2 regions of the Streptomyces daliensis genome follow, and region 2 is predicted to be linked to the other one. Evidence: predicted binding sites of a transcription regulator. Region 2 holds the regulator's gene; the other holds the start of a gene.

Region 1 (15,401 bases), on a different contig from region 2:
GCGGGCGCGGGGTCGCGCAGCAGCGCCGGTTCGTGGGCGCCGCAGCGGTGCGGGGAGATGAAGGGGCCCTCGAAGTGGACGCCCGCCAGATCGCCCTGCTCGGTGAGTTCGCTGAGCGTGCCCGCCTGCTGGGCGAGGTCGTCCAGGTCGCCGGTGACGGTCGAGGCGACCATGGTCGTGGTGCCGTGGCCGCGGTGGGTGGCGATGGCCTTGAGCGCTTCCTCGGGCGTACCGGCGGAGAAGGACGCGCCGCCGCCGCCGTGCACGTGCATGTCGACGAAGCCGGGCACGATCCAGTGCCCGCCCAGGTCGAGCACGTCGCCGCCCGCGCCGGAGCCTCCCGTCGCGCCGGAGCCTCCCGTCGCACCGGAGCCCCCCGCCGTGCCGGAGCCCCCCGCCCCGTCGAACCCCTCGTCCGCGCCCCCCTGGCCGACGGCGGCGAGTGTGCGGCCCTCGACGGCCAGCCACCCGTTCTCGGCGACGCCTCCCGGCAGCACCACCCGTGCCCCGGTCAGCACCTTGCGCTTGGTCATCGGCTCGCAACCTCCGCGGAGAGAAGATCCCAGGCGAGAAGTCCCGCGCCCAGGCAGCCTGCGGCATCCCCAAGCGCCGCGGGCACGATCGTCGGGATGTGCTGGAAGGTGACCCGTTCCCGTACCGCGTCCCGAAGCGGCACGAACAGGGTGTCGCCCGCCTCCGCGAGCCCGCCGCCGATGATCAGCGTGCGGGGGTCGAGGAGGGTCAGGGCCGTGACGAGCCCGGCGGCGAGCGCGTCGAGCGCGTCGCGCCACACGGCGAGGGCGCGCGGGTCCCCCGACTCGACGGCCTTGGCCGCGTCGGCCGCCGTGGCCTGCGGGTCGCCGCACGCCTTCGCCCAGGCGTGGCCGACGGCCGCGGCCGAGGCGAGCATCTCCAGGCAGCCACGCTGCCCGCACCGGCACCGCGGCCCCTCGGGGCGCACCGAGATGTGCCCGATCTCGCCCGCGCTGCCGTGCGCCCCCGGCTCGACGCGCCCATCGATGCCGATGGCTCCGGCGATGCCCGTGCCGAGCGGCACGAAGAGGAAGCGGTCCACGCCCTCACCCGCGCCGATGCGGCCCTCGGCGAGCCCGCCCGTGCGCACGTCGTGCCCGAGCGCGACGGGCAGCGCGCCGCCGAGGCGCGCGCTCAGCAGCGCGCGCAGCGGCACGTCGCGCCAGCCCAGGTTGGCGGCGTAGACGGCGATGCCGTTCGCCTCGTCGATGATGCCGGGGACGGCGACACCGGCGGCTGACGGCTCGTTCCCGAACCGTTCGACGCCGTACGCGCGCAGCTCAGCCGCGAAGCCGAGGATGCCCTCGACGACGGCCTCGGGACCGCGGTCGCGGTCGGTGGCGCGGCGTGTTTCGTGGAGCGGCTGGTTGTCGGGCCCGATGAGGGCGGCCTTCATTCCCGTGCCGCCCACGTCGAGGGCGATGACGTATTCCCGAGGACTCACAGGGGTCAGTCTCCCGCGAGAGCACGGGAAAGGTCTAGTCCACTCGCGCGACTGGCCGCGTCCGGCCGCGTCCGGCGGGATCTTTGACGCTCTTCGAGTGCCGGTGCACCGTGCTGACCTGGGCAGGAGAAGGCCGTTGCGGAAGTGGTAGGGGTGGTGGTGTAGACCTTGTGGGGTACGGAGTGGAGACTTCCGTTCCATACGTGTGCGGTCTCGAAGGCGCGGCCGACGGGACGAGTGCGAACGATGGCCGGTGGCCATACAGGGGCTAAAGGGGTAGTTCACGTGGAACGTCGGCGTTTTCTGGGGCTGGCGGCGACGGGCCTCACGGGTGCCGTGGGACTCACCGCCACGGCGTGCGGCAGCGGCTCGGACTCGGGCGACGGCGTCACGCTCAAGATGGTCGCGGCCGACTACGGCGACCCGGGGGGCGACAACAGCACCCAGACCTACTGGGACGAGGTCTCCCGCGCCTTCACCAAGAAGCACCCCAACATCACCGTCGACGTCTCCGTCTACAGCTGGAACGACGTCGACAAGAAGGTCGCCGACATGGTCAAGCGCGGCGAGGCACCCGACATCGCCCAGATCGGCGCCTACGCCAACTACGCCGACCAGGACAAGCTCTACCCGGCCAGCGACCTGCTCTCCATCCCCGTCCAGGCCGACTTCCTGCCCTCGCTCGCCGAGGCGGGCGAGGTGATCCGGGTGCAGTACGGGATGCCGTTCGCCTCCAGCACCCGGCTGCTCTTCTACAACAAGACCCTCTTCAGCGAGGCGGGGCTCGACCCCGAGGCGCCGCCCGAGAGCTGGAAGGAACTGAAGCGGGCAGCCGCCGCGCTCAAGGACGCGGGCGTGAAGATCCCGTACGGGCTGCCGCTCGGCCCCGAGGAGGCACCGGCCGAGACCATGATGTGGATGCTCAGCGCGGGCGGCGGCTACACGGACACCGTCGGCACCTACACCATCGACTCCGCCGAGAACGTCCGCGCCTTCACCTGGCTCCGCGACGAACTCGTCGGCGAGGGCCTCACCAACCCCGGCCCCGGCAGCACCGACAGGCAGGACCTCTTCGACGCGTTCTGCCGGGGCGAGGTCGGCATGCTCAACGGCCACCCCACGCTGATGCAGCAGGCCGACCGGCACGACGTGAAGTACGGGACGGCCGTGCTGCCCGGCGACGGCGGCCCCGCCAAGGCCACCATGGGCGTCGCGGACTGGATGATGGGCTTCAAGCAGAACGGGCACCGCGAGCAGATCGGCGCGTTCCTCGACTTCGCCTACAGCGAGAAGAACCACTACGCCTTCGCCGACCGCTACGACATGCTCCCCGTGACGACGGCCGCCCGCGAGCGGATGCGGCGCGACAAGGGCCACAAGGAGCTGTGGAGCTTCCTCGACGAGCTGGCCACCGCCGAGTTCTACCCGGCGGGCAAGGTCTCCTGGGCGCACGTCAGCGCCGAGATCAAGAAGTCGATCGGCAAGGCCGTGGAGAAGGGCGGCAGCCCCGCGAGCGTCCTCGGCGGCCTCCAGCGCAAGGCCGAGGCGGAGGAGACGGCAGCCCAGTAGGCCGCCGCCCCGGCCCGTTGTCAGTGGCCGGGGTTACGTTGGGACGCATGACGGAGGAGACCGGAGCGGGGGAGACCGGAGCGGGCGCGGGGGAGAGCGTGGCGCTCCACGAGGAGCGGTCCGCGTCGGGGCTGTCGGAGCGCGACAGGGCGGTGCTCGCCGTCGAGCGGCGCGGGTGGCCGGGCCCCGGCGCGAAGGAGCGGGAGATACGGGAGCGGCTCGGCCTCTCGCCGACCCGCTACTACCAGTTGCTCAACGCCCTCCTGGACGATCCCCGCGCCCTGGCCCACGACCCCGTCACGGTCAACCGGCTGCGCGCACGGCGCGAGGAGCGGCGCGCACTGCGCTGAGAGCGGCGCGGTACGGGTGCGGGGCCGTGCGCGTCCGCGTCGCGCATGGTCACGTGCGGGCCGCCAGCCGGTAGTGTCCCTGGCATGGTCGCCGTGCCCACACCTCGTACCGCCCCTGGCAGGGAAGCCCTCGACGCGATCGTGGCCGAGCCCGGCCGTGCCGTGGTCGCCGTGGACTTCGACGGAACGCTCGCGCCGATCGTCGCCGACCCCGAGCAGGCCCGCGCACACCCCGGCGCCGTGCCCGCGCTGTCGCGGCTCGCGCCCCGGCTGTGCGCCGTGGCCGTGATCACGGGGCGGCCCGTGGAGGCCGCCGTGCGCTACGGCGGCTTCGAGGGCGCAGCGGGCCTCGACCACCTCACCGTGCTCGGCGCCTACGGCGCGGAGCGCTGGGACGCGGCGACGGGGACCGTGCGGCGCCCTGAACCGCCCGTCGAGATCGAGAACCTGCGCCGCGAGCTGCCCACCCTGCTGGAGGAGCTGCGGGCCCCGGAGGGCACCTGGGTGGAGGACAAGGGCCGCGCCCTCGCCGTCCACACCCGTCGCGCCGAGGACCCCGCGGGCGCCTTCGCGCTGCTGCGCGAGCCGCTGGCCGCGCTGGCCGAGCGGCACGGGCTGCGCGCGGAGCCAGGACGCATGGTCATGGAGCTGCGCCCGCACGGCGTGGACAAGGGCGCGGCACTCGCCGAGTTCGTCCGCGCCGCGGGCGCCGGAGCGGTCCTGTACGCGGGCGACGACCTCGGCGACCTCGCCGCCTTCAGCGCGGTGGAGAAGCTGCGCGGCGAGGGCGTGCCGGGGCTGCTGGTGTGCAGCGGCAGCGACGAGGTGACCGAACTGGCCGAGCGCGCCGACCTCACTGTGAACGGCCCGGCTGGCGTGGTCGATCTGCTGGAGCGCCTCGCGGACTCGCTGCGTTGACGCCTCGCGGACTCGCTGCGCTGACGCCGCGCGGGGGCGCTGCGCTGTGCGGCGCCGCTACCGGAGTGCGTTGAGCTGATCCAGGAACCAGCGCTCCGGCGGGAGCGCCGTGGCCGCCGCGGCCAGCCGCTTGGTGCGCTCCGCACGCTCGTCCCGCTCCATCGTCAGCGCCTCGTGCAGCGCTTCGGCGGTGGCCGTGACGTCGTACGGGTTGACCACGAGCGCGTCCTCGCCCAGTTCAGCGAAGGCGCCCGCCTCGCGCGAGAGGACCAGCGCGCAGCCGTCGTCGGAGACGACCGGCACCTCCTTGGCGACGAGGTTCATGCCGTCCCTGATCGGGTTGACCAGCGCGACGTCCGCCAGCCGGTAGGCGGCAAGCGAGCGCGCGAAGTCGTCCTTCACGTGCAGCACGACCGGGGTCCAGCCGCCCCGGCCGAACTCCGCGTTGATCCCGTCGGCGACGCGCGAGACCTCGTCGGTGTAGTCGCGGTACACCTCCAGGTCCTGCCGCGAGGGGTACGCGAAGGCCACGTGCACGACGCGCTCGTGCCACTCGGGGTGGTCGGCGAGGAAGCGGCGGTAGGCGCGCAGTCCGCGCACGATGTTCTTGGACAGCTCCGTGCGGTCCACGCGGACGACCGTGCGCCGGGGCGCGCCGTCGGGCCCGGTACCGACCTGCGTACGCAACTGCGCCATCCGCTCCGCCACGTCGTCGCGGTGTGCGCGCTCGCGCAGGAAGTCGGCGTCGGCGCCGAGTCCGTGCACGCCGACGCGGGTCGTGCGGCCCTCGTACGACACCGTCAGCTCGTGGCCGCCCTCGCGCGAGGTCACCTCGGCGCCCAGCACGCGCGCACAGCAGTCCGCGAACGCCTCGGCCCACCGCCACGTCAGGAACCCGGCGCGGTCGGCGCCCAGGATGCCGCGCAGGACCTGCGCCGCGGTCTCGTCGGGAAGCAGCGCGTAGTAGTCCGGCGGGGCCCACGGGGTGTGCGAGAAGTGGCCGATGCGCAGGTCGGGACGGCGGGCGCGCAGCAGCGCGGGGACGAGGGTGAGGTGGTAGTCCTGCACCAGCACGACGGCGCCCTCGCCCGCCTCCTCGGCGAGCGCGTCGGCGAACGCGGCGTTGTAGCGCTCGTACGAGGTCCACTGGCGCGTGAAGTCCTCGTCGAAGGACGGCTCGACGGGGGTCTGGTACAGCAGGTGGTGGACGAACCACAGCACGGAGTTGGCCACGCCGTTGTACGCGTCCCTGAACGTCTCCTCCGGGATGTCCAGCATCCGTACGGACTGGCCGCCGGTGTCCTCCGGGTCCAGCTTGCCGGTGCGGCCGGCGGCGCGCTGTGCGGCTTGGCGTGCGGCTTCGCGGTCGTCGTCGCCGAGCGCGGCGCACACCCACACGGCGTCGGTGTCCGGGCCGATGGCCGACAGCCCGGACACGAGTCCGCCGCCGCCGCGCTTGGCCTGGAGCGTGCCGTCAGGGGCGGCGCTGTAGGCGACCGGGCCACGGTTGGACGCGACCAGGACCTGCGCGTGCGGGGGCTGCGCTGAGGGGGTGGCGGGTTCGGCGACCATGCGCGGAGCTTAGCCGCCCCGAGATCCGCCCAAACGTAACCCTTCGCGGGGGGCGGAAGGAAACGCAGGGTTGCCCCTGCACGGGGGTGTTGCGCGGGACGGTCGCCCCGTGAAGCGGGCACCGTAGGGTCCCGCGCTGGGTTTGTGCCTCGGCACGCCAAGGCGCATCGCGCATCCCGCCCCGGGCGTGCGGGGTTGCACGGGGGTGCCCTTACGCCGCGTGGAGGCGGGTGTACTCGGGGACGTCGCGCATGGGTTCCCGTTCCTCCGTGGCGATCGAGTGGTCCCGCGCCCGGAACCCGCCCTCGCCCTCGCGCTCGAACTGCGTCAGCAGACCCCCCACCAGATGCCCCCGCGAAAGCCGGAGCTGCGCGGTGCGGTAGATCGTCGCGGCCATGCGCCCGAGTGCCTGCCCGTCCTGGTGGCGGTGCCGCCGTATGCCCACGTCGGCCTGCCCGAGCGCGTCGAGCCCCACCGTGTGCAGCGCGTCGATCAGCAGTCCCAGCTCCACCCCGTAGCCGACGGGGAACGGCAGCCGCTCCAGCAGGGAGCGCCGCGCCGCGTACTCGCCGCCGAGGGGCTGGACGAAGCCCGCGAGCTGGGGCCAGTGGAGGTTCAGCAGGGGGCGTGCCACCAGTTCCGTGACGCGGCCCCCGCCCGCGGGGTCGGACCCGAGCGGGCGGTCGTACATCGCCTTGACCAGGTGCAGCTCGGGCTCCAGCAGCAGCGGTCCGACGATCCCGGAGACGAAGGCGGACGAGAAGTCGATGAGGTCGGCGTCGACGAAGCAGACGATGTCGCCGTCGGTCGCCAGCAGCGACCGCCACAGCACCTCGCCCTTGCCGGGCAGCGCGGGCAGCCGGGGCAGCACCTCGTCGCGGTGGATCACCTTCGCGCCCGCGGCGGCGGCGACCTCTGCCGTGCGGTCGGTGGAGCCGGAGTCCATGACGACCAGCTCGTCGACGAGGGGCGCCACCCCGGTCATCAGCTCGCCGCGGATGACGGAGACGATCTTCCCGACCGTCGCCTCCTCGTTGAGCGCGGGCAGCACGACGCTGACGGTGCTGCCCGCGTTCCGTTTGGCCGCGAGAAGCTCGCCGATCGGGCGGCGATCGGTCGCTGACCAGGACCGATGGCTCAGCCACTGCTCTACTTCTGGCAGCACTGGACGCTCCCCATGTGATCCATCTCGCGGTTCGGACGACTATCTCAAGACTCGGGGCCTTCGGTTACAGTCTTGAACAACGCGGATGACGACCGCATGTCGGGGTCGATCTGCGTAGTGTGCACTTGCACGGTCCAGTGCGTGCACCGCAAAACTTCATACCGCTCATCCAGAGGGGCAGAGGGAAACGGCCCGTTGAAGCCCCGGCAACCCTCCAGCCGGTCTCGCGATCATGGCGAGGCTCCCGGCTTGGGAAGGTGCCAATTCCGTCTCGTGGCGAGATACGTCACGGGGAAGATGAGGAGAAAGGGCCTCGCCTCCATGGCTGTGCAAGCTGCTGAGCAGCAGGACACCGTATCCCCGCAGGACAACGCCACCGTCGATCTCGGCCCCGCCGTCGCGCTCTCCTGCCGTGAGTGCGGAGAGCGGATCCCGCTCGGCCCGGTCTTCGCGTGCGAGGCGTGTTTCGGGCCGCTGGAGATCGCTTACGACCTTCCCAGCGGCGACCCCGAGGGTCTGCGCAAGCAGATCGAGGCGGGCCCCGACAACATCTGGCGGTACGCGCCGCTGCTGCCCGTCCCCGCCGACGTGGCCTCGAAGCCCAGCATCAACCCGGGCTTCACCAAGCTGGTCAAGGCCGACAACCTGGCCCGTGAGCTGGGCATCACCGGGTCCCTCCACATCAAGGACGACTCCGGCAACCCGACGCACTCCTTCAAGGACCGCGTCGTCGCCATCGCCGTGGAGGCGGCCCGCGCCTTCGGCTTCACCACGCTGTCCTGCTCGTCGACGGGCAACCTGGCCGGCGCCGTCGGCGCCGCAGCGGCCCGCGCGGGCTTCCGCTCCTGCGTGTTCATCCCGCACGACCTGGAGCAGGGCAAGGTCGTGATGGCCGCCGTCTACGGCGGTGACCTGGTCGGCATCGAGGGCAACTACGACGACGTCAACCGCTTCTGCTCCGAGCTGATCGGCGACCCGCTGGGCGAGGGCTGGGGGTTCGTCAACGTCAACCTGCGCCCGTACTACGGCGAGGGCTCGAAGACACTCGCGTACGAGATCTGCGAGCAGCTCGGCTGGGAGCTGCCGGACCAGATCGTGATCCCGATCGCCTCCGGCTCGCAGCTCACGAAGATCGACAAGGGTCTGAAGGAGCTGATCAGGATCGGGCTCGTCGAGGACAGGCCCTACAAGATCTTCGGCGCCCAGGCCGAGGGCTGCTCGCCCGTCTCCCGCGCCTTCAAGGACGGGCACGACGTCGTGCGCCCGGTGCGCCCCGACACCATCGCCAAGTCGCTGGCCATCGGCAACCCGGCCGACGGGCCCTACGTCCTGGACATCGCACGCCGTACGGGCGGCGCGGTGGAGGATGTGAACGACGAGCAGGTCGTCGACGCGATCAAGCTGCTGGCGCGCACGGAGGGCATCTTCGCCGAGACCGCGGGCGGCGTGACCGTCGGCGTGACCAAGAAGCTGATCGAGGAAGGGAAGCTCGACCCCTCCCTCACCACCGTCGTCCTCAACACGGGCGACGGACTCAAGACCCTGGACGCGGTCGCCCCGACCACCGGGCCGTCCGCCATCATCCGTCCGAACCTGGACTCCTTCCGAGAGGCTGGCCTCGCATCATGAGCGTGAATGTCCGTATCCCCACCATTCTCCGTACGTACACCGGTGGCCAGGCCGAAGTGAGCGCCGAGGGCGCCACGCTGTCCGAGGTGCTGACGGACCTGGAGAAGAACCACGCGGGCATCGGCGCGCGCGTTCTCGACGACGAGGGCAAGCTGCGCCGCTTCGTCAACGTGTACGTGAACGACGACGACGTCCGCTTCGAGCAGGGTCTGGAGACGCCGACGCCGGACGGCGCGGGCGTCTCCATCATCCCGGCCGTCGCGGGCGGCTGCTGAGCCCGGGCCGAGCCCCGACGGGGTCCGGCTGTCCGGACCTCCATGATTCTTCGATGGGTCTTCGTTGAATCTTCACTGATGACGGGCCCGAAGCGTCCGTGAACGGTCAACGCATCGAATATTGTCGAATCGCTCCCTCCTGATCCGACCGGAGGGAGCGATTCCGCATTCCGGGCCGCGATAGGGTGGCGTCAATCCCCTCCCCCGTGCGCGCCCAGCGCATATGAGAACGCGACAAGTTGTGCCCCAAAACGAGGCCGCAATTGTCGTGTTGGTGGCCTATGCCCGGCCCGACTTGCCCTGATTTCAAGGGACTTCAGCGTTTATTCCCGATCGGCCGTACCCAGAATTCTCGTCCGATTGACCTGTTGCAGAGGGCGTCCGTGCAGATACATTCAGCCGCGGTCGACGCGTTCCGGCGCACGCTTCCGCTTAGGCAGAAGTGAGGTCTGACCCGGGTTCGTGAAGTGCGGGCTCGTGCAAGGGCCAGTAATAGGGGAGTTAGGAATGGCTCAGGGCACCGTCAAGTGGTTCAACGCGGAGAAGGGGTACGGCTTCATCGCGGTCGACGGTGGTGCGGACGTGTTCGTCCACTACAGCGCGATCCAGATGGACGGCTACCGCACTCTCGACGAAGGGCAGCGGGTCGAGTTCGAGATCTCGCAGGGTCAGAAGGGGCCGCAGGCGGACATGGTCCGCGTGACCGGCTGAGCGCCGACCAGACTGCGCAGAGCGTGGAGGGGCCGCATCTTCGGATGCGGCCCCTCATGTCTGTCCAGGGGGTGTTTTCGTCCGGGGGCGTCCGGGGCCCGGCTCATGGGGGGGGGTGCCCGGACCGGTCGGCCGGTCCGGAGTCGTACCGTCGGATACGGAGGGCGCGCGGACCCGTGCCGGAGGCCGTTCACGTCCGCGCGCACAGCCGCGCACGTCCGCGCGCGTATACACGCGCCCCGCCGAGCACCCCGCGCCGGGCCTTCGAACCGCCGCAGCCGCTTGCACTCGCGGGGGTCGAGTGCTAATCATTGGCGTTAGCACTCTACGAGTGAGAGTGACAACGAAGGACCGGGTCGGTGAGGCCCGCAGCCGGGTGGGTGCAAGGAACCGCCCGGGTTGCAGGCCGTCCGTCGCGGGCGCCAGCGCGGTCCGGATCATCCGTACCCTGGCTTCGCCGGGGGGACCCCCAGTCCGGGAGGACCACTTCACATGGCCAAGATCATCGCGTTCGACGAGGAGGCGCGGCGCGGCCTTGAGCGCGGTATGAACCAGCTCGCCGATGCCGTCAAGGTCACCCTCGGGCCCAAGGGCCGCAACGTCGTGCTGGAGAAGAAGTGGGGCGCCCCCACGATCACCAACGACGGTGTCTCCATCGCCAAGGAGATCGAGCTCGAGGACTCCTACGAGAAGATCGGCGCCGAGCTGGTCAAGGAGGTCGCGAAGAAGACGGACGACGTCGCCGGTGACGGCACGACGACCGCGACCGTCCTCGCCCAGGCGCTCGTCAAGGAGGGCCTGCGCAACGTGGCCGCGGGTGCCAACCCGATGGCGCTGAAGCGCGGCATCGAGAAGGCCACCGAGGCCGTCTCCGGCGCGCTGCTGGAGCAGGCCAAGGACGTGGAGACCAAGGAGCAGATCGCCTCCACCGCCTCCATCTCCGCCGCCGACGCCCAGATCGGCGAGCTCATCGCCGAGGCGATGGACAAGGTCGGCAAGGAAGGCGTCATCACCGTCGAGGAGTCGCAGACCTTCGGTCTGGAGCTTGAGCTCACCGAGGGCATGCGCTTTGACAAGGGCTACATCTCCGCCTACTTCGCCACCGACATGGAGCGGATGGAGGCCGAGCTGGAGGACCCGTACATCCTCATCGTCAACTCCAAGATCAGCAACGTGAAGGACCTCCTTCCGCTGCTGGAGAAGGTCATGCAGTCGGGCAAGCCGCTGCTGATCATCGCGGAGGACGTCGAGGGCGAGGCCCTCTCCACGCTGGTCGTCAACAAGATCCGCGGCACCTTCAAGTCCGTCGCCGTCAAGGCCCCGGGCTTCGGCGACCGCCGCAAGGCCATGCTCGGCGACATCGCCATCCTCACCGGCGGTCAGGTCATCTCCGAGGAGGTCGGCCTCAAGCTGGAGAACGCCGGTCTGGAGCTGCTCGGCCGCGCCCGCAAGGTCGTCATCACCAAGGACGAGACCACCATCGTCGACGGTGCCGGTGACAGCGAGCAGGTTCAGGGCCGCGTCAACCAGATCCGCGCCGAGATCGACAACAGCGACTCGGACTACGACCGCGAGAAGCTCCAGGAGCGTCTGGCGAAGCTGGCCGGCGGCGTGGCCGTCATCAAGGCCGGTGCCGCCACCGAGGTCGAGCTGAAGGAGCGCAAGCACCGCATCGAGGACGCGGTGCGCAACGCCAAGGCCGCCGTCGAGGAGGGCATCGTCGCCGGTGGTGGCGTGGCTCTGCTCCAGGCGTCCAGCGTCTTCGAGAAGCTGGACCTGGAGGGCGACGAGGCCACCGGTGCCGCCGCCGTCAAGCTGGCCCTGGAGGCCCCGCTCAAGCAGATCGCGGTCAACGCCGGTCTCGAGGGTGGCGTCATCGTCGAGAAGGTCCGCAACCTCACCCCGGGCAACGGCCTCAACGCCGCCACCGGCGAGTACGTGGACATGATCGCCGAGGGCATCATCGACCCGGCCAAGGTGACGCGCTCCGCGCTCCAGAACGCCGCCTCCATCGCGGCGCTGTTCCTCACCACCGAGGCCGTCATCGCCGACAAGCCGGAGAAGGCCGGGGCCGGCGCCGCCGACCCGACCGGTGGCATGGGCGGTGGCATGGACTTCTGATCCACCGGAGTTTCCTCCCGGCGGATCGGCGGCTCCACGCCGTACGGATCGGACCGAGGGCGGCATCCCCTGCACGGGGGTGCCGCCCTCGGCGCGTGTCAGGGGTCGGGCTGCGTAGGAGGGGGTGCCGAAGGATGCGTACGGATTCTCGTACGGGGGTCGCGCGCGTGGGTATGCCGTGGGCAGGTACGGAGGGCGTACGGCGCACGTACGGAGGGGGCCGGGCACGGGCGCGCTGTACGGGGCGGGCGCGCCAACCGCTGTCGCGCCCACGGCGGTTTAGCCCGCCGCAGCGGGGCTAACCGGACCGGGCAGGTTTCCACGAAGTTTTTCACGAGCCGCACGAGCTACGAGAGACGAAAGCCCGGGGTGGGACACATGACCGCAGTCGTGATCGTGATCCTGGTACTGGTGGTGGTCGCCCTCGCCGCCGGTGCCCTCTATATGAGCCGCGCGAAAGGCGGCGGCAAGGGCGGTCTGAAACGGCGCTTCGGCCCCGAGTACGAGCGGGTCCTCGCGCGGCACAACGGCGACGTCAAGGCGGCGGAACACGAACTGGACGAGCGCGTCAGGCGGTACGGGCGCCTGCGGCTCCAGCCGCTGACCCCCGAGGTGCGGGAGCAGTACCTGGTCCGGTGGGCCGGAGCCCAGGAGCGGTTCGTCGACTCACCGAACGAGGCCATCGCTGAGGCCGACCAGTTGCTGGCCGGGCTCGCCCAGGAGCGCGGCTTCCCGGGCGTCGACCGGCCCGACGAGCACATGGACGCGCTGTCCGTGCACCACGCCCACCACATCCACGGCTACCGCATGGTGCACGCCGCCGCGCACGGCCGCGCCGGTACGGAGGGGATGCGCGAGGCGATGCTGGAGGCGCGGGCGCTGTTCGACGCGCTGGCCGAGGACCGTCCCGCGACGGCGGGCAAGGGACGCCGCCCGGTGACCACGGGGCCCGGTACGGCGGGTTCCGGCGCGCCCGGTAGCGCCACGCCCGGCGGAACCGCCACGCCCGGCACCCCGGCCCCCGGCTCCACAGCACCCGGCGCCGCGCCTCCCGGGGCCCCTGACGGGCGCGCCCACGCGAACGACGGACGTACGCACTCGCGCTGGCCCATCGGCGGCAACCGCCGCCACCGGACGAGGGGAAGTGAGACGCCGTGAGCAGGGACATGGACGACCACGAGAACCGTCCCGGCGCGGCCCCGCCGCCCACCACACCGCCGCCGACCGCACCCCCGGCCAGCACGCCGCCGGGCACCACGGCTCCGCCCGTGACCCCGCCGCCCGTGCCGCCGACGGGCCCGCCGCCCGGCGCTCCCCCCACGGGGGCGCGTGCCGAGACGGCCGTGGCTCCCCGGCGCAGCGGCGGCGGCAGCGCTGATCCGGGCCCGCCGAGGAGCGCCGGCACGCCCGTGACCTCGGCGGAGGAGCGGGGCGGCGCCGACAGGCCCGGCGCCGACGAACCGCCCCTGGACCCCCGCGAGTCCACGCACCCCCACGCGGGCCCGCTGGTGCCCGGCACCGAACGCGACCGCCTGGCCGAGCGCCTCCAGCACGCCGTCACGGGGTTCGTGGACGGGCCGCGCCGGTCTGTCGAGGAGGCGGATGCCGTCTTCGACGAGCTGAGCCGCCATATCACCGAAGCGCTCGTCGAGCGCCAGCGCGCCCTGCGCGAACCGTGGCGTGGCGCGGCGGCCAAGCCCGAGGGCGACGACCACTACGGCGGCAGGCCCGGCGAGGCCGCGCCGGGCACGTCGGCCGCGTCGGGCCCGGCCGGCACGGCCGAGACCGAGGAACTCCGGCTGGCACTGCGCCAGTACAGGGAGGCGATGGACCGGCTGCTGAGGATGTGACGCGCGACGCGCGACGCGTCCAGCGACATGAGGGGCCCGGCCGCGCGGGCGTTTTCCGGCGGCCGGGCCCCTCATGGCTGGGCGGCGGGGGGACGCGGCCTGTCCGGTAGTGGCGTTGCCTGCCGTCGTCACCCTCCGTAAAGTAATCAATGACGTGACGTGATCGCCAGCGAAGTGGGGTGGGTTCGAATGGCACGAGTGTGGGAGGCCGATCCGGCCGCGTTGTTCACGCGCAGGCTGGGGAAGACCGCCGAGGAACTGGGGAACACGGAGGACGAGACCGGTTGCCCCGACATCTGGGAGCTGGACAACGGCGACATCGCGGTGATCGGCCGGGACCTCACGGCGGAGTACGCGGACCGGCTTCCGCCGGACGCCAGGATCTCGCGGGGAGAGCGGCTGGTCGTCATCCCGGGCAACACGCTCCGTGCGGCGAAGCCGGACATCGCCGATGTCTGACCGTACGCCGTTCTCCTCCGGCCTCGACCTCACCCTCGACCGCGATCTCGGTGAGCGGCTCGGACTCGACGCCTACAGGAGCGACTTCCAGCGGTACAAGGAGGCAATCACAGGCCGGGCGGGTTGGAAGTTCGAGCGGCGGCAGCACTTCCAGGAGTTGAACTCGCCCAGTTGGGAGGCGTTCCGCCGCGGCGACTACGACGAGGCGCTGCGGCTCGCCGTGAAGCGGGGGGAGCACTGGCGTGAGGTGGCGCGGGAGGACAAGGAACGGGACAGCGTCTTCCACCGCGTCCGCGTGGTGGAGGAACCGCTGACGCCCTACCTGTGGTGGGAGCTGCACTCCCTGCGGGTCCAGGCCGAGAGCGGGATGCCGGTCCGGGTCGTCGGCGCCGGGGCACTGGAGCCGTGGGAGGGCCGGGGCATGCTGCCGGAGGTCGTCACCCTGGGCGGCGACGTGCTCTACGAGGTGGTCTACACCGACGCGGGACTGCTCGACGGCTGCGTCAGGTTCACCGGTCCGGAACTCGTCGGGCGCTGGGAGAGGTTCATCGAGCATCTCTACGCGGACGGCGAGGACGTCATGTCCTACACCGACCGCTGTCTCGGCCCCCGGCCCGCTTCCCGGACGACGGAGGAGTAGGCATCAGCGGCGAAGGCGTGGAGAACGGGGAGGGCGAGGGGGACGGGCCCGTGAGCGGGACGCGTTCCGACCTGTCGGGCTCCTCCCGTGACGTGGTGCAGGCGGGCCAGGTGAGCGGCGGCGTCCACTTCCACGCACCCGCCCCTGCCCCCGCCGATGGCGACGAACCGAAGCGCGACCGGCGTCCGAGGCCACGTCAGCTTCCCGGCGACGTACGGAACTTCGTCAACCGTACGCAGGAACTCCGCCGTCTGAACGAGGCGTTCTCCGGCGAGGGCGAGCCGTTCGTGGCACCCGTCTGCGTGATCGTCGGCACCGCGGGCGCGGGCAAGACCTCGCTCGCGCTGCGCTGGGCGCACCAGATACGGGACCACTTCCCCGACGGGCACCTTTACGTCAACCTGCGCGGCTACGACCCGGGGGAACCGGTCACCGCGGAGGAACTGCTGCCGCGGTTCCTCACCGCGCTGGGGGTCGCCCCCGCCGAGGTTCCGGCCGATCCGGCGGACGCGTCCGCGCTGTACCGCTCGCTGCTGGCCGATCGCCGGATGCTGATCTTCCTGGACAACGCGGCCACCGTCGCCCAGGTCCGCCCGCTGCTGCCAGGCACAGCGCGCTGTCTGACCGTGGTGACCAGCAGGGGGCGGCTGTCAGGACTCGCCGTG
Region 2 (15,401 bases):
CGACGACGTCCTCGCGGGTCAGCTCGCCCTGCGCGTACTGCTCGGTCAGCAGCCTGCTGAGGATGTCCTCGCCGGGCTCGGCCTCCTTGGCCGCCACCAGGCCGTTGAGGTAGACGAGCAGCTCCTTGCGGGCCGTCGCGCGCTCCTCCTCGGGCAGCTCGCGCGAGAGCAACTGGCCTGTCAGGTGCTGGAACTTCTCGTGGTCGTCGTACGGCACGCCCAGCAGCAGGCTGATCGCCAGCGAGGGCAGCGGCAGGGCCAGCGCCTGGACGAGGTCGACGGGGTGCTCGGCGCGGTCGGTCTGCTCCATCGCGTCGCACAGCTCGTCGGTGATCTTCTGGAGCGTGGGGCGCAGCGCCTCGACGCGCTTGACCATGAAGTCACGCGTGACCATGCGGCGCAGCCGGGTGTGGTCCGGCGGGTCCATGCGGATGAAGCCGCGGGCCGCGCCGTCGACCGGGGCGCCGCCCGTCATGCCGCTGAGGGGGTAGCCGGGGCGCGTGGTGTCCGAGCTGAAGCGCTGGTCGCCGAGGATCGCGCGGACGTCCGCGTAGCGCGTGGCCAGCCAGGCCCAGGTGCCGTCCGGCAGCGAGACCTTGGACAGCGGCTCCTCGACGCGCAGCCGGTCCAGTCCGGCGGGCGGGTCGAACGGGCAGCCCGGCGGGGGCTCCGTGGGGAGGCGTGCCGGGGCGGGTGCGGGTGCGGTGGGGGTCATGCCGCGCTCCTTGCGTACCGAAGATGAGGTAACAGGCGTTAGCTTACGCATGTATCCCTACCGCGCGAAATCCGGGGCGCGCCGCGTCAAGGGCACGCCAAGCAGCGCCCAGGAAAAGGGAAAGGGGAGATCAGGGCGGGGTTCGGACGGGGTTCGGGCAGGGTCCGGGCAAGGACGGGCGGAGCCCGGGAAGTGAGCGGTGAGGCGGGAGGGGGCTCACCGCTCCAGCAGCAGCCCCAGCAGCTCGTCGACGAAGTTCTCCAGCCGCTTCGGGTCCTTGCGCCGCGGCATGACCTGCCACAGCGTGACCCGTCCGTGCACGCCCGACCACAGCACGTACGGCGCCTCGGCGCGCGTGCCCCGCACCCGCCAGCCCGCCGCCTCGCAGCGCTTCAGCGCCTCGTCCCAGCCGCCGACGACCACACGCGCGGGGTGCGCGGTGAGCCGCTCGTTCTCGACGGGCGTCTGCCACGTCTCGTACATCAGGCGGTACTTGGCGGGGTGCGTCACCGCGTAGTGGCAGTACGCGCGCAACTGCGCGCGCAGCCGCTCCACCGGCTCGTCCTGGGGCGCGGCGGCGTCGGCCTCGCCCATGTCCTCGCCGAGGCGGTCGAAGTTCTGGGCGAGGGTGGCCCACACCAGCTCGGTCTTGTCGGTGAAGTGGCGGTAGATGCTGGGCGCGGCGATGCCGACCTCGCGGGCCACGGCGCGCAGCGACAGCGCGTCCTCGCTGCCGACCTGCTCCAGCAGCCGTTCGGTGGCCTGAAGGATCTCCTCGCGCAGCCGCTCGCCCTGGCCCCTGGGGTTACGGGGCCGCCCGCCAGCGGTTCCCCGCGCCGCCCCTGCGGACTTCGCGGACTTCCCGGCCTTCGCCGCTCCGGCGCCGACCGCGCTCTTCGTGCCCGTACGCTCGGTCACCTCGTCACCTCCTCACCGGCCACCCACATTGACGTGCTCCCCGGCCTGAGGCTCAGGGATTCCGGTCTGGGCCGTGTGGCCCTTCCGGGGGCTTCCTGCTTCACGGCGCTGTGCGGGCACGTGTGCTCGTCTTACCGGCGCTCCACAGGCGTTTGGTGTCTCCGCCCGTCCGGCGGCGACGATACGGCGTCCCTCGACGAGGACATTGCGGGCCGCGTTGTGGTCACGCTCATGCACGATGCCGCACGCCCCGCACATCCACTCCCGCACGTGCAGGGGCTTGGGGCCGTCCCGCACTCCGCAGGCCGAGCAGACCTGGGAGGAGGGGAAGGCCCGGTCCACCCTGGCGAAGGTGCGGCCGTGCTTGGCCGCCTTGTACTCCAGCATCCCAGTGAACGAAGACCATCCCGCGTCGTGCACGGACTTGGCCAGCCGGGTACGGGCGAGACCGGACACCGCGAGGTCTTCCACATACACCGCTTGGTTCTCGCGGATGATCCGTGTGGATGCCTTGTGGTGCCAGTCCCGGCGCCGGTCCGCCACCCTGGCGTGCTGGCGCGCGACCTTGCTCCGGGCCTTGGCCCGGTTCTTCGACCCCTTCGCCTTGCGGGACAGCTCCCGCTGAAGACGCTTGAGCTTCTTCTCCGCCCGGCGCAGGAAACGGGGGCTGGCGATCCTGGAGCCGTCGGACAGGACGGCGAAGACGGACAGACCCAAGTCGATACCGGCCTCCGCTTCCACCTCGGGGAGGATGTCGGGCTCGGTCTCCACGACGAAACTGAGGAAGTACCGGCCCGCGCCGTCCCTGGTGACGGTCACAGAAGTCGGGGCCGCCGGAAGCCGACGCGACCACCTGACCTTGAGATGGCCGACCTTGGCCACATACACCCTGTCGTCGCCGGAGAGGGAGAAGGCGCTGCCGGTGAAGCGGATCGATTGACGGGTGTCTTTCTTCGACTTGTAGCGGGGAGGGCCGACCTTACGGCCGGACCGCTTGCCCTTCAGCGAGTCGAAGAAGTTCTTGTAGGCCGCATCCAGGTCCCGCAGGGACTGTTGCAGGACAACTGCCGAGACCTCGGCGAGCCAGGCACGTTCCCCGGTGCGCTTGGCCTGGGTGATACGCAGCCGCGACAACTCTGCCGACGTCACATACGGCAGCCCCGCCGCGTGCGCTTCCCTCCGGTCACGCAGACAGTCGTTCCACACCACACGAGCACACCCAAACGCCTTCGCCAGCGCACGGCACTGGGCGGCGTCCGGATAGGCCCGGTAGTTGTAACGAAGCTGCATACCGGTAACCCTACGACGATTGACCTCAAGAGCGGATAAAACGACCACGAGCATGGCAGGCATGTCGTTTCGCCGATGCACGCGCACATGGTCTTCGTGACAACCTACCGGCGCGGAGTCATCGTCGTGGATCCAGTGCCCCGCCTCGGGGAACTCCACGAGCCACGCGGCTCGTGTACATGACCGCACGGCCGCCGATGCGCGTCAGCGTCAGCACCGGAGGGGGGCGCTTCTATCTGTTCGGTCAAAGGTTGTGGGCTTCCTGTCGTAGTACGCCCTCGGTTCGAGGCTGGACAGGGAGGCGAACGAGGCGAGGAACAGGGCCCGTTTGAGCAGCTTGTTGCCGGCGTGGGGCGGGGCTTCGCCCCGGATGGAGGACCCGGAACGGTGGGTGGTGGGGGTCACTCCCGCGTAGGAGGCCAGGTGGGCGGCGGTGGGGAACGCGGACCCGTCGCCGACCTCGGCCAGGATGCGGGCGCCGATCCTGACCACGACTCTGGGCATGGAGGTGGGGACCTTCGCGAGAGGGTGGGCCCCAGCAGGGCGGCGATACGGGCCTCCAGGATCTCCCGGCGTTTGAACAGGACCGTGAGGGACTCGGCCAGGCCGGAGACGATCTCCCCCACCGAGTCGCTGCCGGGGACCGTGACGGTCCGCTCGACCAGCGGGCGGTGCGCATGCGCGGGGCGGTCTGGAGCATGACCTGGGTGATCTGCCCGGCACCGGCCCGGGCCAGGGCGGCCGGGGAACCGAAGGTCGCACCGCGCCCCGCCCCGCCCCGTCAGCCCCCGCGACGCTTCGGTACCGGAACGCGCATCAGGTCCTCCGCCACCGTCAGCTCGCCCTCGAAACCGGCGGCCCGCGCCTCGCGCGCGAAGGCCGAGGGGTCGCTGTAGCGCTGCGAGAAGTGGGTGAGCACGAGGCTGCGCACCCCGGACTCGGCCGCCACGCGGCCTGCCTGACCCGACGTCAAGTGGCCGTACTCGCGGGCCAGTTCCGCGTCCTCGTCCAAGAACGTCGACTCGATGACCAGCATGTCGCAGCCCTCGGCCAGCGCGTACACGCCGTCGCACAGCCGGGTGTCCATCACGAAGGCGAAGCGCTGACCCCTGCGCGGCTCGCTGACGTCTTCCAGGCGCACGCCCCGCAGCTCGCCCTCCCTCTGGAGACGGCCTACGTCGGGGCCCGCGATGCCGTGCGCGGCAAGGCGCTCGGGCAGCATGCGCCGGGAGTCGGGCTCGACGAGACCGTAGCCGTACGCCTCGACGGGGTGCGACAGCTTCTCGGCGTACAGCGTGAACGGCACCCGCGCCGCGCCCTCGCCGGAATCCCAGCCGGGGCGGCCGGAGCGCCCCTGGGCGGCGTCCGCGTCCGCCTCCGGGGAGGCCAGCACGCCGGGGCCGGTGACCGGCGCCTCGCGCAGCACCACCGTCTCGCGGTAGGCCGTCGCGTAGCGCAGCCGCTCGAAGAAGCGGGCGCCGCTCGCGGGGAAGTGCGCCGTCACCGGGTGCGGCACCCGGTCCAGGTTGATGCGCTGGATGACGCCCGCGAGACCCAGCGAGTGGTCCCCGTGGAAGTGCGTCACACAGATCCGGGTCAGGTCGTGCGCGGCGACACCGGCGCGCACCATCTGGCGCTGCGTGCCCTCGCCCGGGTCGAAGAGGATGCCCTGGCCGTCCCAGAGCAGGGCGTAGCCGTTGTGGTTGCGGTGCCGGGTCGGGACCTGGCTGGCGGTGCCGAGGACGACCAACTCTCTCAAGGACAAGGGGAGTTACCGATCCCTACCCGGGAGGCCATTCGAGACCGCGCCCGCCGAGCACATGGGCGTGCGCGTGGAAGACGGTCTGGCCCGCGCCTGCGCCGGTGTTGAACACGACGCGGTAGCCGGTGCCGGGGCCGCCGTCGGCCGCCGCGATCTTCTCCTCCTCGGCCACCCGCCCCGCCTCGCGCAGCACGTCGGCCGCGAGCTGCGGCGCGCCCGTCGCCAGGGAAGCGGCGTCGGGGTAGTGCGCCTTGGGGATCACCAGGACGTGCGTCGGCGCCTGGGGGTTGATGTCCCGGAAGGCGACCGTCGTGTCCGTCTCCCGGACGACGGTCGCGGGGACGTCACCCGCGACGATCTTGCAGAACAGGCAGTCGGCCTGAGGTTCTCCAGCCATGCACGGGATGCTACCGGGACACCCGCGCGCGAGGGCGGACGGCGGGGCCCCGGGTTGGACGGGCGCCCGCGCGGGCGCCTCGGCCGCCCCCTCGCCTCAGTGCCCCGTACCCGCGTCCCGCTGGCCGGGCGTCTCGCACTCGCAGGGCGGCGGCGGATCGGGCGAGGGGTCGGACGGCGGCGGGTCGGGGGAAGCCGTCACCGTCACCGTGACCGGCGGGGTCTCCGGCGGAGCCGTCGGCGAGGTGGTGCCGGTGGGGGTCACCGTCTCGGTCACCGTCGGCTCCGGCGTCCCCGTCCCCGTCTCCTCCGGCGGCTCCGAGCCGCTCTGCGAGGACGAGGCGGAGGCGGAGGCGGACGGCGCCGCGCAGTTGCCCAGCACCTCGGCGCGGAAGACGGTGCGCTTCCCGACCTTCGCCGTCAGGTCGCCCCGTACGCACCGGCCGTCGTGCTCCTCCGTCACCTTGCCCCTGACGGTGATCTCCGCGCCGCTCTTGGTCTCCCCCTGGCAGTCCACCTTCGCGACCTGCCGCCGCGCCTTCGCGCTCGACGACGCGGACGTGGAAGCGGAAGCGGAGCCGCCGCGCTGCCCGACGGTCGCGGTACAGCTCATCCACTGGACGTCGACACCGGCGCTCTCCAGTGACCGGGTACCCGCCTGGTCGGTGGTGAGGGCGACGGCGGCGGAGTTCAGACCGCCCGGGACCGGTTCGCAGGCGACCACCCCGCCGACCAGTACCCCCACGGCACCCACGGCACCGGCCACCCGCAGCGGCCCGCGCACCGACCGAGATGATCCACTCGTCCGCTGACGCCGTAATGCCCCCATACACGCAGCTTCCCACCGCGCCGCCCCCGCGCACAGCCCCGTTCCCGCCTCGGTACGGCAACGCCTCGGCCACGTCCCGGAACCGAGGCGGCGGCGCGTGGACGCGTCGCCTCCCGTACGCCCCATGACTACGTACGGGTGATTCGCCCGCCGCACAGAACCGCACCCCGTGGCAGGGCGCGAGGATCGGGCCGTGCCTTCCTGCCTCTCTCCCGTCCGGCCACCGCGCCCCGCGTCGTCGCTGTCCACCGCCCTCCGGAAGGGGGCCGCGCTGTGACCGCCCTCGTCACGCCGACGGCGTCACCGCACGGCCCCGACCCCGATCCCGAGCACGCCCCCACCGACCCCACCGACCCCGCTCCCCCGCCGCCGCAGCCCGGTTCGGCGGCCCCCGCGCCGTCCCCGGCCGTACGGCCCTGGCGCCGCTCGCGCGCCGACGTACTGCTGTGCTGCGCGCTGCTCGCGGCCGTGCTGCTCGTGCAGGGCTGGAACGTCACCCACTACCCCCTCGTCTCCGAGTGCGAGGCCGCCCTGCTCGCCGACGCCTGGGCCGTCCAGCACGGCGAAGGGCTCGCGCTCACCACCTACCGCTGGGACCAGCCGCCACTCGCACCCCTCCAACTCGCCCTCCTCACCTGGCTTCCCGCGCTGCTCTCGCCCGAGGCGCTGACCGTGGCGCCGGTGCGGGCCGTCGCGCTGGCGGCGAGTGCCATGAGCGCGGTGCTGCTGTACGTGCTGGCGCGCCGCCTGCGGCTGCCCCGGTGGGCTGCGGGTGCGGCGGTGGCGCTGTACGGGCTCTCGCCGCTGTCCGTCGTCACACTGCGGGCCGTCTCCTCCGACGGCCTCGCACTGCCCTGGCTCCTGTGCGCCTTCGTCCTCGCCGTGCCCCCGCACCCACACCCACAACTCCACACTGCCTGGCGCCCGTTCGCGGCCGGGCTGGCCGCCGCCGTCGCGGTGCTCACCGAGGAGACGGCGTTCGTGGCGCTGCCCGCGCTGCTGCTGACGCTGTGGACGCACACCCCGCACACCCCGCACAGCCCGCACGAGACGACGCGCGGCGCGCGCGGCCGGGCGGCACTCACCGCCGCCTGCGGCTTCCTGCTCCCCCTGCTGGCCTGGGTGCTCCTCGCCTTCCTGCGCGGCGGGCTGCTGCCGCCTCCGGGCACGTCCCGGCCCGGCGCCTCGCTGCTCGGGGCGCTCCGCGAACGGCTGGCCGACGCCGGTTCCGGCTCCGTGTTCACGCCAGGATCCGCCGCACGCCGCATGATCGGGGGCTGGCTCTCCTGCGACCTGGTGCTGCCCGTAGCGGGGCTGCTGGCCGCGCTGCTGCTGGTCGAGGGCGCGCGCTGGTCCCGTACGGCGAGGGCGTCGGCCGGGCCCGCGCTCGCCGTTCTCCTGACGGCCGCCTTCGCGGCGCTGTGTCCCTCCGGCACGGGCGGCCACCCCGGCGCCTCGACGTACGCCGTGCAGGCGCTGCCGTTCCTCGCCCTCTCCCTCGCCGCGCTCGCCGCCGCGCTCACCTCCCGCGTCCTGCACGGCGGACGCGCCGCACGGGACGACGAGCACTCCGTACAGGACGACGAGCATGCCGTAAGGGGCGACGAACCCCGTACGGAGCACCTGCTCCTGAGCATCTGCCGCTGGACGCTGGTGTGGCTCCTGGCCGCCGCCGCACTGCTCGGGACCGTACCGCGCTGGTACGAGGGGGACCGCGCGGTCCTCACAGCGGAGGCCAACGCCCCGCAGCGGCAGGCCCTTTCCTGGCTACGCGCCTCCGTCGCACGCCCCGAGTCGGACCGCGTCCTCAGCGACGGCACGCTCTGGCTCGGCCTCGTGCACAGCGGGTTCCGGCCGCGCACGGGCGCCGTCTGGTCCCATACGGCCGCGCACGACCCCGCCGTCGCCGCCGCACTCCCGCGCGGCTGGCGCGATCTGGACTACGTCGTCTCGACGCCGCTGCTGCGCCGCGAGGCGCCCCGCCTCCCGATGACGCGCCGTGCCCTCGCGCACTCCGAGCGGCTGGCCTCGTTCGGCGAGGGCGCGGCCAGGGTCGAGGTCCGCTGGGTACCGGCGGGCTCCCAGGGGCAGGGCACGCGGAAGACGCCCGGCATCAGCCCCAGCGCCCGGTACGGGCCAGCAACAGAGCCGCGGCAACCCTGCCCGCAATAGAGACGCGCCGAGCACCGGCAGGCACACAGGCGCAAGGCACGCGGAAGACGCCCGGCATCAGCCCCAGCGCCCGGTACGGGCCAGCAACAGAGCCGCGGCAGCCGTGCCCGCGGTAGAGGTGCGCAGCACGGTCGGGCCGAGCCGGCAGGGCTTCGCACCCGCCTCGGCGAACGCGGCCAGTTCCTCGGTCGAGACCCCGCCCTCGGGCCCGACGACGAGCACGATGCCCCCGTCCCCCGCGCCGTCCACGTCGCCCGGAAGCGCGGCCGTGGCCAGTGGCGCGCTGCCCTCCTCGTGCAGCACCGCGCCCAGCGCCGCGCCGGAGAGCAGCGCGCCGACCTGCTTGGTGGTGGCCAGGTCCGCGACCTCGGGGAAGCGCAGCCTTCGCGCCTGCTTGCCCGCCTCGCGCGCCGTGGCACGCCACTTGGCGAGCGACTTGAGCCCGCGCTCGCCCTTCCACTGCGTCACGCAGCGCGCCGCCGCCCACGGGACGATCACGTCCACGCCGGTCTCGGTCATGGTCTCGACGGCCAGTTCGCCGCGGTCGCCCTTGGGCAGCGCCTGGACGACGGTGATGCGGGGCCGGGGTTCGGGCTCGGTCCGCACGTCCGTGACCGTCACCGTCAGCCGGTCCTTGCCCTCGACCCCGGCCACGGTGCCGTAGGCGCCGGTGCCCGCGCCGTCCGTCAGGACGATCTCCTCGCCCGCGCGCAGCCGCCGTACGGAGACGGCGTGCCGCCCCTCGGGCCCCTCCAGTACCACCGTGCCGACGGCCAGCCCGGCCGCTTCGGCGAGGAAGACCGGGGCGCTCAAGCGAGGCCGCCCGCACCGCCGCGTACCGCCATGCCCTCGCGGGCCACGGACAGCTCGGCCGCCAGGACCTCCACGAGCTGCGCCGCCGGCAGCGCGCGCGCCAGCCGGTGGCCCTGGCCCGCCCACAGCGCCATGCCCTGCGGGTCGCCCGCCTTGGCCGCCGCCTTGCGCAGACCGGCCGTCAGGTAGTGGATCTGCGGGTAGGCGGCGGGCGCGTACGGGCCGTGCTCGCGGATGAAGCGGTTCACCAGGCCGCGCGCCGGGCGTCCCGAGAAGGCGCGGGTCAGCTCCGTACGGACGAAGAGGGGGTTCGTCATCGCCTGCTTGTGGACCTCGCTGGCGCCCGACTCGGGGCAGACGACGAACGCCGTGCCCAGTTGCGCCGCGCTCGCGCCCGCCGCCAGCACGGCCGCGATCTGGCCGCCGCGCATCAGCCCGCCCGCGGCGATGATCGGCACCTGCACGGCCTCCTTGACCTGCGTCACGAGCGACAGCAGCCCGATGCCCGAGCTGGCGCCGTCGATCTGCGGGTCGTCGCGGTGCGTGCCCTGGTGGCCGCCCGCCTCGACGCCCTGGACGATCACCGCGTCGATGCCCGACCACTGCGCCGTCTCGGCCTCGGCGGCCGAGGTGACGGTGGCGACGGTGAAGGTGCCCACCTTCGCGAAGCGCTCCAGCACACTGCGCGTGGGGCAGCCGAAGTGGAAGGAGACGACGGGGACGGGGTCGTCGAAGAGTATGGCCAGCTTGCCCTCGTACGCGTCGTCGCTGCCCCGGTCCGTGTCACCGAGCGCGGTCTCGTACCAGGCCGCCTCACCCGCGAGCTGGTCCCGGTACACCTCGATGGCGGCGGGGTCGCTGGTCGGGGGCTGGGGCATGAAGAGGTTCACGTTGAAGGCGCGGTCGGTGAGCCGCCGGACCTGTTTGATCTCCTCGTACATGGCCTCCGGCGTCTTGTAGCCCGCCGCGAGGGAGCCCAGGCCGCCCGCCTCGCTGACGGCGGCGGCCAGCTCGGGCCCTGAGACGCCGCCCGCCATGGGGGCCTGCACGATCGGGTGTTCGGTCAGCTCGGACAACGTGGTCACAGCGGAGGGCATGGCTACATCCTGTCACGCGCCGTGTGTCATCTGTCGGGCAAGGTGCCCGTTGCGGAGGGCCCCCGGGGCACCAGCGCGGACGTGCGTGTCCGCGCTGGTGACAGGGCTGGACCGGCTCGTCCGAGGGCGCCAGTGGGCGTCTTGGGAGGTGTCGCTCCCCCACGCGCCCTCACCCGTCACGTACCCGCCGCGGCGGCCCCTCGCGGGCCCGCCGCTAGTGCGCCTCACCGGCCGTTGAACGCGTCCTTGAGCCGCGAGAACAGGCCCTGCTGACCCGGCTGGAACGTGCCCGTGGGCCGCTCCTCGCCGCGCAGCTTCGCGAGGCGCCGCATCAGCTCCTCCTGCTCGGGCTCCAGCTTCGTCGGGGTGGTCACCTCGACGTGGACGATGAGCTGGCCACGGCCGCCGCCCCGCAGATGCGTGATGCCGCGGTCGTGCAGCGGGATCGACTGCCCGGACTGCGTGCCCGGCCGGATGTCGACCTCCTCCATCCCGTCGAGCGTCTCCAGCGGCACCTTCGTGCCGAGCGAGGCGGCCGTCATCGGGATGGTGACCGTGCAGTGCAGATCGTCGCCCCTGCGCTGGAAGACGGGGTGCGCGTTCTCGTGGATCTCGACGTAGAGATCGCCCGCCGGACCGCCGCCGGGGCCGACCTCGCCCTCGCCCGCGAGCTGGATGCGGGTGCCGTTGTCGACGCCTGCGGGGATCTTGACGGTGAGGCTGCGCCGCGAGCGGATGCGGCCGTCACCGGCGCACTCGGGGCACGGGGTGGGCACGACGGTGCCGAAGCCCTGGCACTGCGGGCAGGGGCGCGACGTCATGACCTGGCCCAGGAAGGAGCGCGTGACCTGGGAGACCTCACCACGGCCCCGGCACATGTCACACGTCTGCGCCGAGGTGCCAGGGGCCGCGCCCTCGCCGCTGCACGTGGTGCAGACGACGGCGGTGTCGACCTGGATCTCCTTGGTGGTCCCGAAGGCCGCCTCGTCCAGATCGATGTCCAGCCGGATCATGGCGTCCTGGCCCCGCCGCGTGCGGGACCGGGGCCCGCGCTGCGACGCGGTGCCGAAGAACGCGTCCATGATGTCCGAGAAGTTCCCGAAGCCCGCGCCGAAGCCGCCGGGCCCACCGCCCGCGGCACCCGAGGCCGGGTCGCCGCCGAGGTCGTAGACCTGCTTCTTCTGCGGGTCCGACAGCACCTCGTAAGCGGTGTTGATCTCCTTGAACCGCTCCTGGGTCTTCGGGTCCGGATTGACGTCCGGATGCAGCTCGCGGGCCAGGCGGCGGAAAGCCTTCTTGATCTCGTCCTGCGAGGCGTCGCGCTGCACGCCGAGGACCGCGTAGTAGTCCGTCGCCACTTACGACTCCGCGAGGATCTGTCCGACGTAACGTGCCACTGCGCGTACCGCTCCCATCGTTCCGGGGTAGTCCATGCGGGTCGGTCCGACCACGCCGAGCTTGGCGACTGCTTCGTCGCCCGAACCGTAGCCGACCGATACGACCGATGTGGAACTCAGGCCCTCGTGGGCATTCTCATGCCCGATTCGTACCGTCATGCCCGGGTCCTTGGCCTCCCCGAGCAGCTTGAGCAGCACGACCTGCTCCTCCAGGGCCTCCAGCACCGGCCGGATGGTCAGGGGGAAGTCGTGCCCGAAGCGGGTGAGGTTCGAGGTGCCGCCGATCATCAGCCGCTCCTCGGTCTCCTCGACCAGGGTCTCCAGGAGCGTCGCCAGGACCGCCGAGATCGAGCCGCGGTCGTCCGCGTCGAACGCCTCGGGCAGGTCCTGCACGAGGGACGGGACCTCCGTGAACCGCTCGCCCACGACCCGGCTGTTGAGCCGGGCCCGCAGATCGGCCAGGGTGGCCTCTCCGATGGGCCCAGGAGTATCGATCATGCGCTGTTCGACACGGCCCGTGTCCGTGATGAGCACGAGCATCAGCCGCGCGGGCGCCAGCGAGAGCAGTTCCACGTGCCGCACCGTCGAGCGCGTCAGCGAGGGGTACTGCACCACGGCGACCTGCCGGGTGAGCTGCGCGAGCAGCCGCACCGTGCGGCCCACCACATCGTCCAGATCGACGGCGCCGTCCAGGAAGTTCTGGATGGCCCGGCGCTCCGGCGAGGACAGCGGCTTCACCCCGGCGAGCTTGTCGACGAAGAGGCGGTACCCCTTGTCCGTCGGGATGCGCCCGGCGCTGGTGTGCGGCTGGGCGATGTACCCCTCGTCCTCCAGCGCCGCCATGTCGTTACGCACGGTGGCCGGGGACACCCGCAGGTTGTGCCGCTCCGTGAGCGCCTTGGAACCCACGGGCTCCTCGGTGCCCACGTAGTCCTGGACGATGGCGCGCAGCACTTCGAGTCTGCGTTCACTGAGCATCGCGCACACCTCCCGCCCGGCCGTAGGTCTGGATTCTCTGCCGCTTCCTGGCATTCCCTGGCACTCTCACCGGATGAGTGCCAGCTTTCCCCGGGCCAGTGTACGGCCGGTCACCATGGCCGGGGCAAGGGTGGCCGGACCTGACGGTATCGCGGCCCTTCCGTCGCACCCGTGAGGCAGTCGCCGGCCGGGCGCGGGGAGAGGGCTGCCGTTAGCGTCGTCGTATGACGGGTCATTGGGAAGAGGGAGCGGACGACGGACCTACGGCGGACACGGGCGCGGACACGGTCTGGGAGCGGCTGGCGCCCGGCGTCGTACGGCGCAGGCTTCCCGGCTGGGACGCCACCGTGGGCGCCGTGGCGAGCGACGAGGGCGTACTCGTCGTCGACACCGGATCGTCCCTGCGCGAGGGGGCACGCATCCGCTCCGAGCTGCGGGAACTGTTCGGCCTGCCCGTGACGCACATCGCCCTCACCCACCCCCACTTCGACCATGTGCTGGGCACGGCCGCGTTCGCCGGTGTGCAGGTCTACGGCGCCGTCGGCGTGGACGAGCTGCTGGCGCGCCCGCGAGCGCGCGAGGCGCTGCGCGACGACGCCGTCGCGCACGGTCTCGCCCCGGACGCTGCGACCGAGGCGGTGGACGTCCTCGTGCGCCCGCACCACCCCGTCTCCGGCGAACTCACCCTCACCTTCGGGAACCGGCAGGTGCTGCTCGCGAACGTCGGGCCCGGGCACACGGGGCACGATCTGGCGGTGCTGGTGCCGGGCGCCGGGGGTTCGGCGGGGACGACGGGTTCGACGGGCGCTGAGGAGGCCCGTGAGGTCGTCTTCTGCGGCGATCTGGTGGAGGAGTCGGGCGAACCCCAGGCCGGGCGCGACGCCCAGCCGGGCCACTGGCCGCAGGCGCTGGACCGGCTGCTGGCGCTGGGCGGCGAGGACGCGCGCTATGTGCCGGGGCACGGCGCCGTCGTCGGCGCGGACTTCGTACGCGCCCAACGCGAGCGGCTGGCACAGCGGTTCGCGGACGGCTGAGCGGCACGCCGGTTCGCGGACGGCTGAAGAGGCCGTGAAGAATGAGCGCATGCGCAGCGGTCCGAGCAAGCGATACAGCCCCGATCTGACGCCGCCGTGGAAGCAGCGGCGGCCCGTCCCTGAGGTTCCGGCTGAGCCCGACCTCGTGGTCGAGGAGGTCACCACCGGCTTCTGCGGCGCGGTGATCCGGTGCGAGAAGACGGCGGAGGGCCCGACGGTCACCCTTGAGGACCGCTTCGGCAAGCACCGCGTCTTCCCCATGGAGCCGCGCGGCTTCCTGCTGGAGGGGAAGCCGGTGACGCTGGTACGGCCCACGGCCGCCACCTCTGCCGCCTCCCCCGCATCCGGCGGCTCCGCTTCCGGGCCCGGGGGCGCCTCCGGGCCGACGGGGCGCAGGCTGACGGCTTCCGGTTCGCTGGCGGTGCCGGGCGCGCGGGCCCGGGTGGCACGCGCGGGACGGATCTATGTGGAGGGACGGCACGACGCGGAGCTGGTCGAGAAGGTCTGGGGCGACGACCTGCGCATCGAGGGCGTCGTCGTGGAGTACCTGGAGGGCGTCGACGACCTCCCCGCGATCGTGGAAGCCTTCGGCCCCTCCCCCGAGGCACGCCTCGGCGTACTGGTCGACCACCTCGTGCCCGGCTCGAAGGAGTCCCGCATCGCGGAGCGGGTCACGGGCGAGGACGTGCTGGTCGTGGGCCACCCGTACATCGACATCTGGGAGGCCGTGAAGCCCGCCTCCGTGGGCATCGAAGCCTGGCCCCGGGTGCCGAAGGGGCAGGACTGGAAGACCGGCGTGTGCCGCGCACTGGGCTGGCCTGAGAACACGGGTGCCGCCTGGCGGCGCATCCTGGGCCACGTCCACAGCTACCGCGATCTGGAACCCGATCTGCTGGGGCGCGTCGAGCACCTCATCGACCATGTGACGGTGGGCGGCCCCGCCTCCGCTTGAGGGGCCCGGGTCCCGGCGCGGGCCCCGGACACCTCACCAGCGGGTTCCGCTTCGGCGTCCGGCACGGGTGCGGGCGCGGCGGAAGGGCGGCCCGTACCGGACAATGGACGTATGCCCTCCGCACTGCCCGATGGCGAGCCCATGCCCGACGACGGCTCGCTGCCCGCGAGCGCCCTCGCCGCCGAGCCCGCAGCACCCCTCGGCTTCTACCTCCACGTCCCGTACTGCGCCACCCGCTGCGGCTACTGCGACTTCAACACCTACACCGCCAGTGAGCTGCGCGGTTCCGGCGGCGCGCTCGCCTCGCGGGACAACTACGCCGCGCACATCGCCGAGGAGGTCCGCCTCGCGCGCAAGGTCCTCGGCGACGACCCCCGGCAGGTGGACACGGTGTTCGTCGGCGGCGGCACGCCCACCCTGCTGCCGCCCGAGGACCTCGGGCTGATGCTGTCGGCGATCCGCGACGAGTTCGGCCTCGCGCCGGACGCGGAGATCACCACCGAGGCCAACCCGGAGTCCGTCACCCCCGGCTCCCTGGAGCGGCTGCGCGAGGCGGGCTTCAACCGCGTCTCCTTCGGCATGCAGAGCGCCCGGCAGCACGTGCTGCGCGTCCTGGACCGGGCGCACACCCCGGGGCGGCCCGAGGAAGCCGCCGCCGAGGCACGCGCCGCCGGATTCGAGCACATCAACCTCGACCTGATCTACGGCACCCCCGGCGAGTCCAACGACGACTGGCGGGCCTCCCTCCACGCCGCCCTGGAGGCCAGGCCCGACCACGTGTCCGCCTACGCCCTCATCGTCGAGGAGGGCACCCAGCTCGCCCGCCGCATCCGTCGCGGCGAGGTGCCCATGACGGACGACGACGTGCACGCCGACCGCTACCTCATCGCCGACGAGATCCTCTCCTCGGCCGGGCTGACCTGGTACGAGGTCTCCAACTGGGCGACGGACGGCGACGCGTCGGCGCGCTGCCGGCACAACGAGCTGTACTGGACCGGTGCCGACTGGTGGGGGGCCGGGCCCGGGGCGCACAGTCATGTGGGCGGGG

Evidence for each region. The regulator HrcA, encoded in region 2, represses chaperone genes, less so after heat shock. The targets are predictions, from matches to a motif close to TTNGCACTCNGNNNNNCNGAGTGCNAA.
Region 1: the regulator HrcA is predicted to act here: its motif matches at 9,984-10,010, upstream of groL (chaperonin GroEL).

What each region holds. Positions count from the first base shown of each region.
Region 1 covers NZ_BAAGSO010000133.1:21,976-37,376, forward strand. The annotation lists gene nagA (N-acetylglucosamine-6-phosphate deacetylase) at 1-533, opposite strand, end outside; gene ACYVOO_RS37495 (ROK family protein) at 530-1,429, opposite strand; gene ACYVOO_RS37500 (ABC transporter substrate-binding protein) at 1,763-3,046, shown strand; gene ACYVOO_RS37505 (DUF3263 domain-containing protein) at 3,094-3,396, shown strand; gene otsB (trehalose-phosphatase) at 3,481-4,314, shown strand; gene ACYVOO_RS37515 (alpha,alpha-trehalose-phosphate synthase (UDP-forming)) at 4,372-5,886, opposite strand; gene ACYVOO_RS37520 (glucosyl-3-phosphoglycerate synthase) at 6,098-7,051, opposite strand; SAM riboswitch class I at 7,214-7,355, shown strand; gene thrC (threonine synthase) at 7,373-8,680, shown strand; gene ACYVOO_RS37530 (MoaD/ThiS family protein) at 8,677-8,955, shown strand; gene ACYVOO_RS37535 (cold-shock protein) at 9,463-9,666, shown strand; gene groL (chaperonin GroEL) at 10,159-11,787, shown strand; partial or broken gene ACYVOO_RS37545 (hypothetical protein) at 12,166-12,747, shown strand; gene ACYVOO_RS37550 (hypothetical protein) at 12,942-13,637, shown strand; gene ACYVOO_RS37555 (hypothetical protein) at 13,827-14,096, shown strand; gene ACYVOO_RS37560 (DUF6879 family protein) at 14,089-14,736, shown strand; gene ACYVOO_RS37565 (ATP-binding protein) at 14,787-15,401, shown strand, end outside.
Region 2 covers NZ_BAAGSO010000057.1:59,780-75,180, reverse strand. The annotation lists gene ACYVOO_RS12005 (cytochrome P450) at 1-715, opposite strand, end outside; gene ACYVOO_RS12000 (TetR/AcrR family transcriptional regulator) at 932-1,633, opposite strand; gene ACYVOO_RS11995 (RNA-guided endonuclease InsQ/TnpB family protein) at 1,646-2,923, opposite strand; gene ACYVOO_RS11990 (IS110 family transposase) at 3,134-3,427, opposite strand; gene ACYVOO_RS11985 (ribonuclease Z) at 3,705-4,688, opposite strand; gene ACYVOO_RS11980 (histidine triad nucleotide-binding protein) at 4,705-5,082, opposite strand; gene ACYVOO_RS11975 (hypothetical protein) at 5,179-5,865, opposite strand; gene ACYVOO_RS11970 (phospholipid carrier-dependent glycosyltransferase) at 6,184-8,082, shown strand; gene ACYVOO_RS11965 (16S rRNA (uracil(1498)-N(3))-methyltransferase) at 8,140-8,895, opposite strand; gene ACYVOO_RS11960 (nitronate monooxygenase) at 8,892-9,992, opposite strand; gene dnaJ (molecular chaperone DnaJ) at 10,217-11,350, opposite strand; gene hrcA (heat-inducible transcriptional repressor HrcA) at 11,351-12,367, opposite strand; gene ACYVOO_RS11945 (MBL fold metallo-hydrolase) at 12,592-13,401, shown strand; gene ACYVOO_RS11940 (DUF3097 domain-containing protein) at 13,451-14,353, shown strand; gene hemW (radical SAM family heme chaperone HemW) at 14,465-15,401, shown strand, end outside.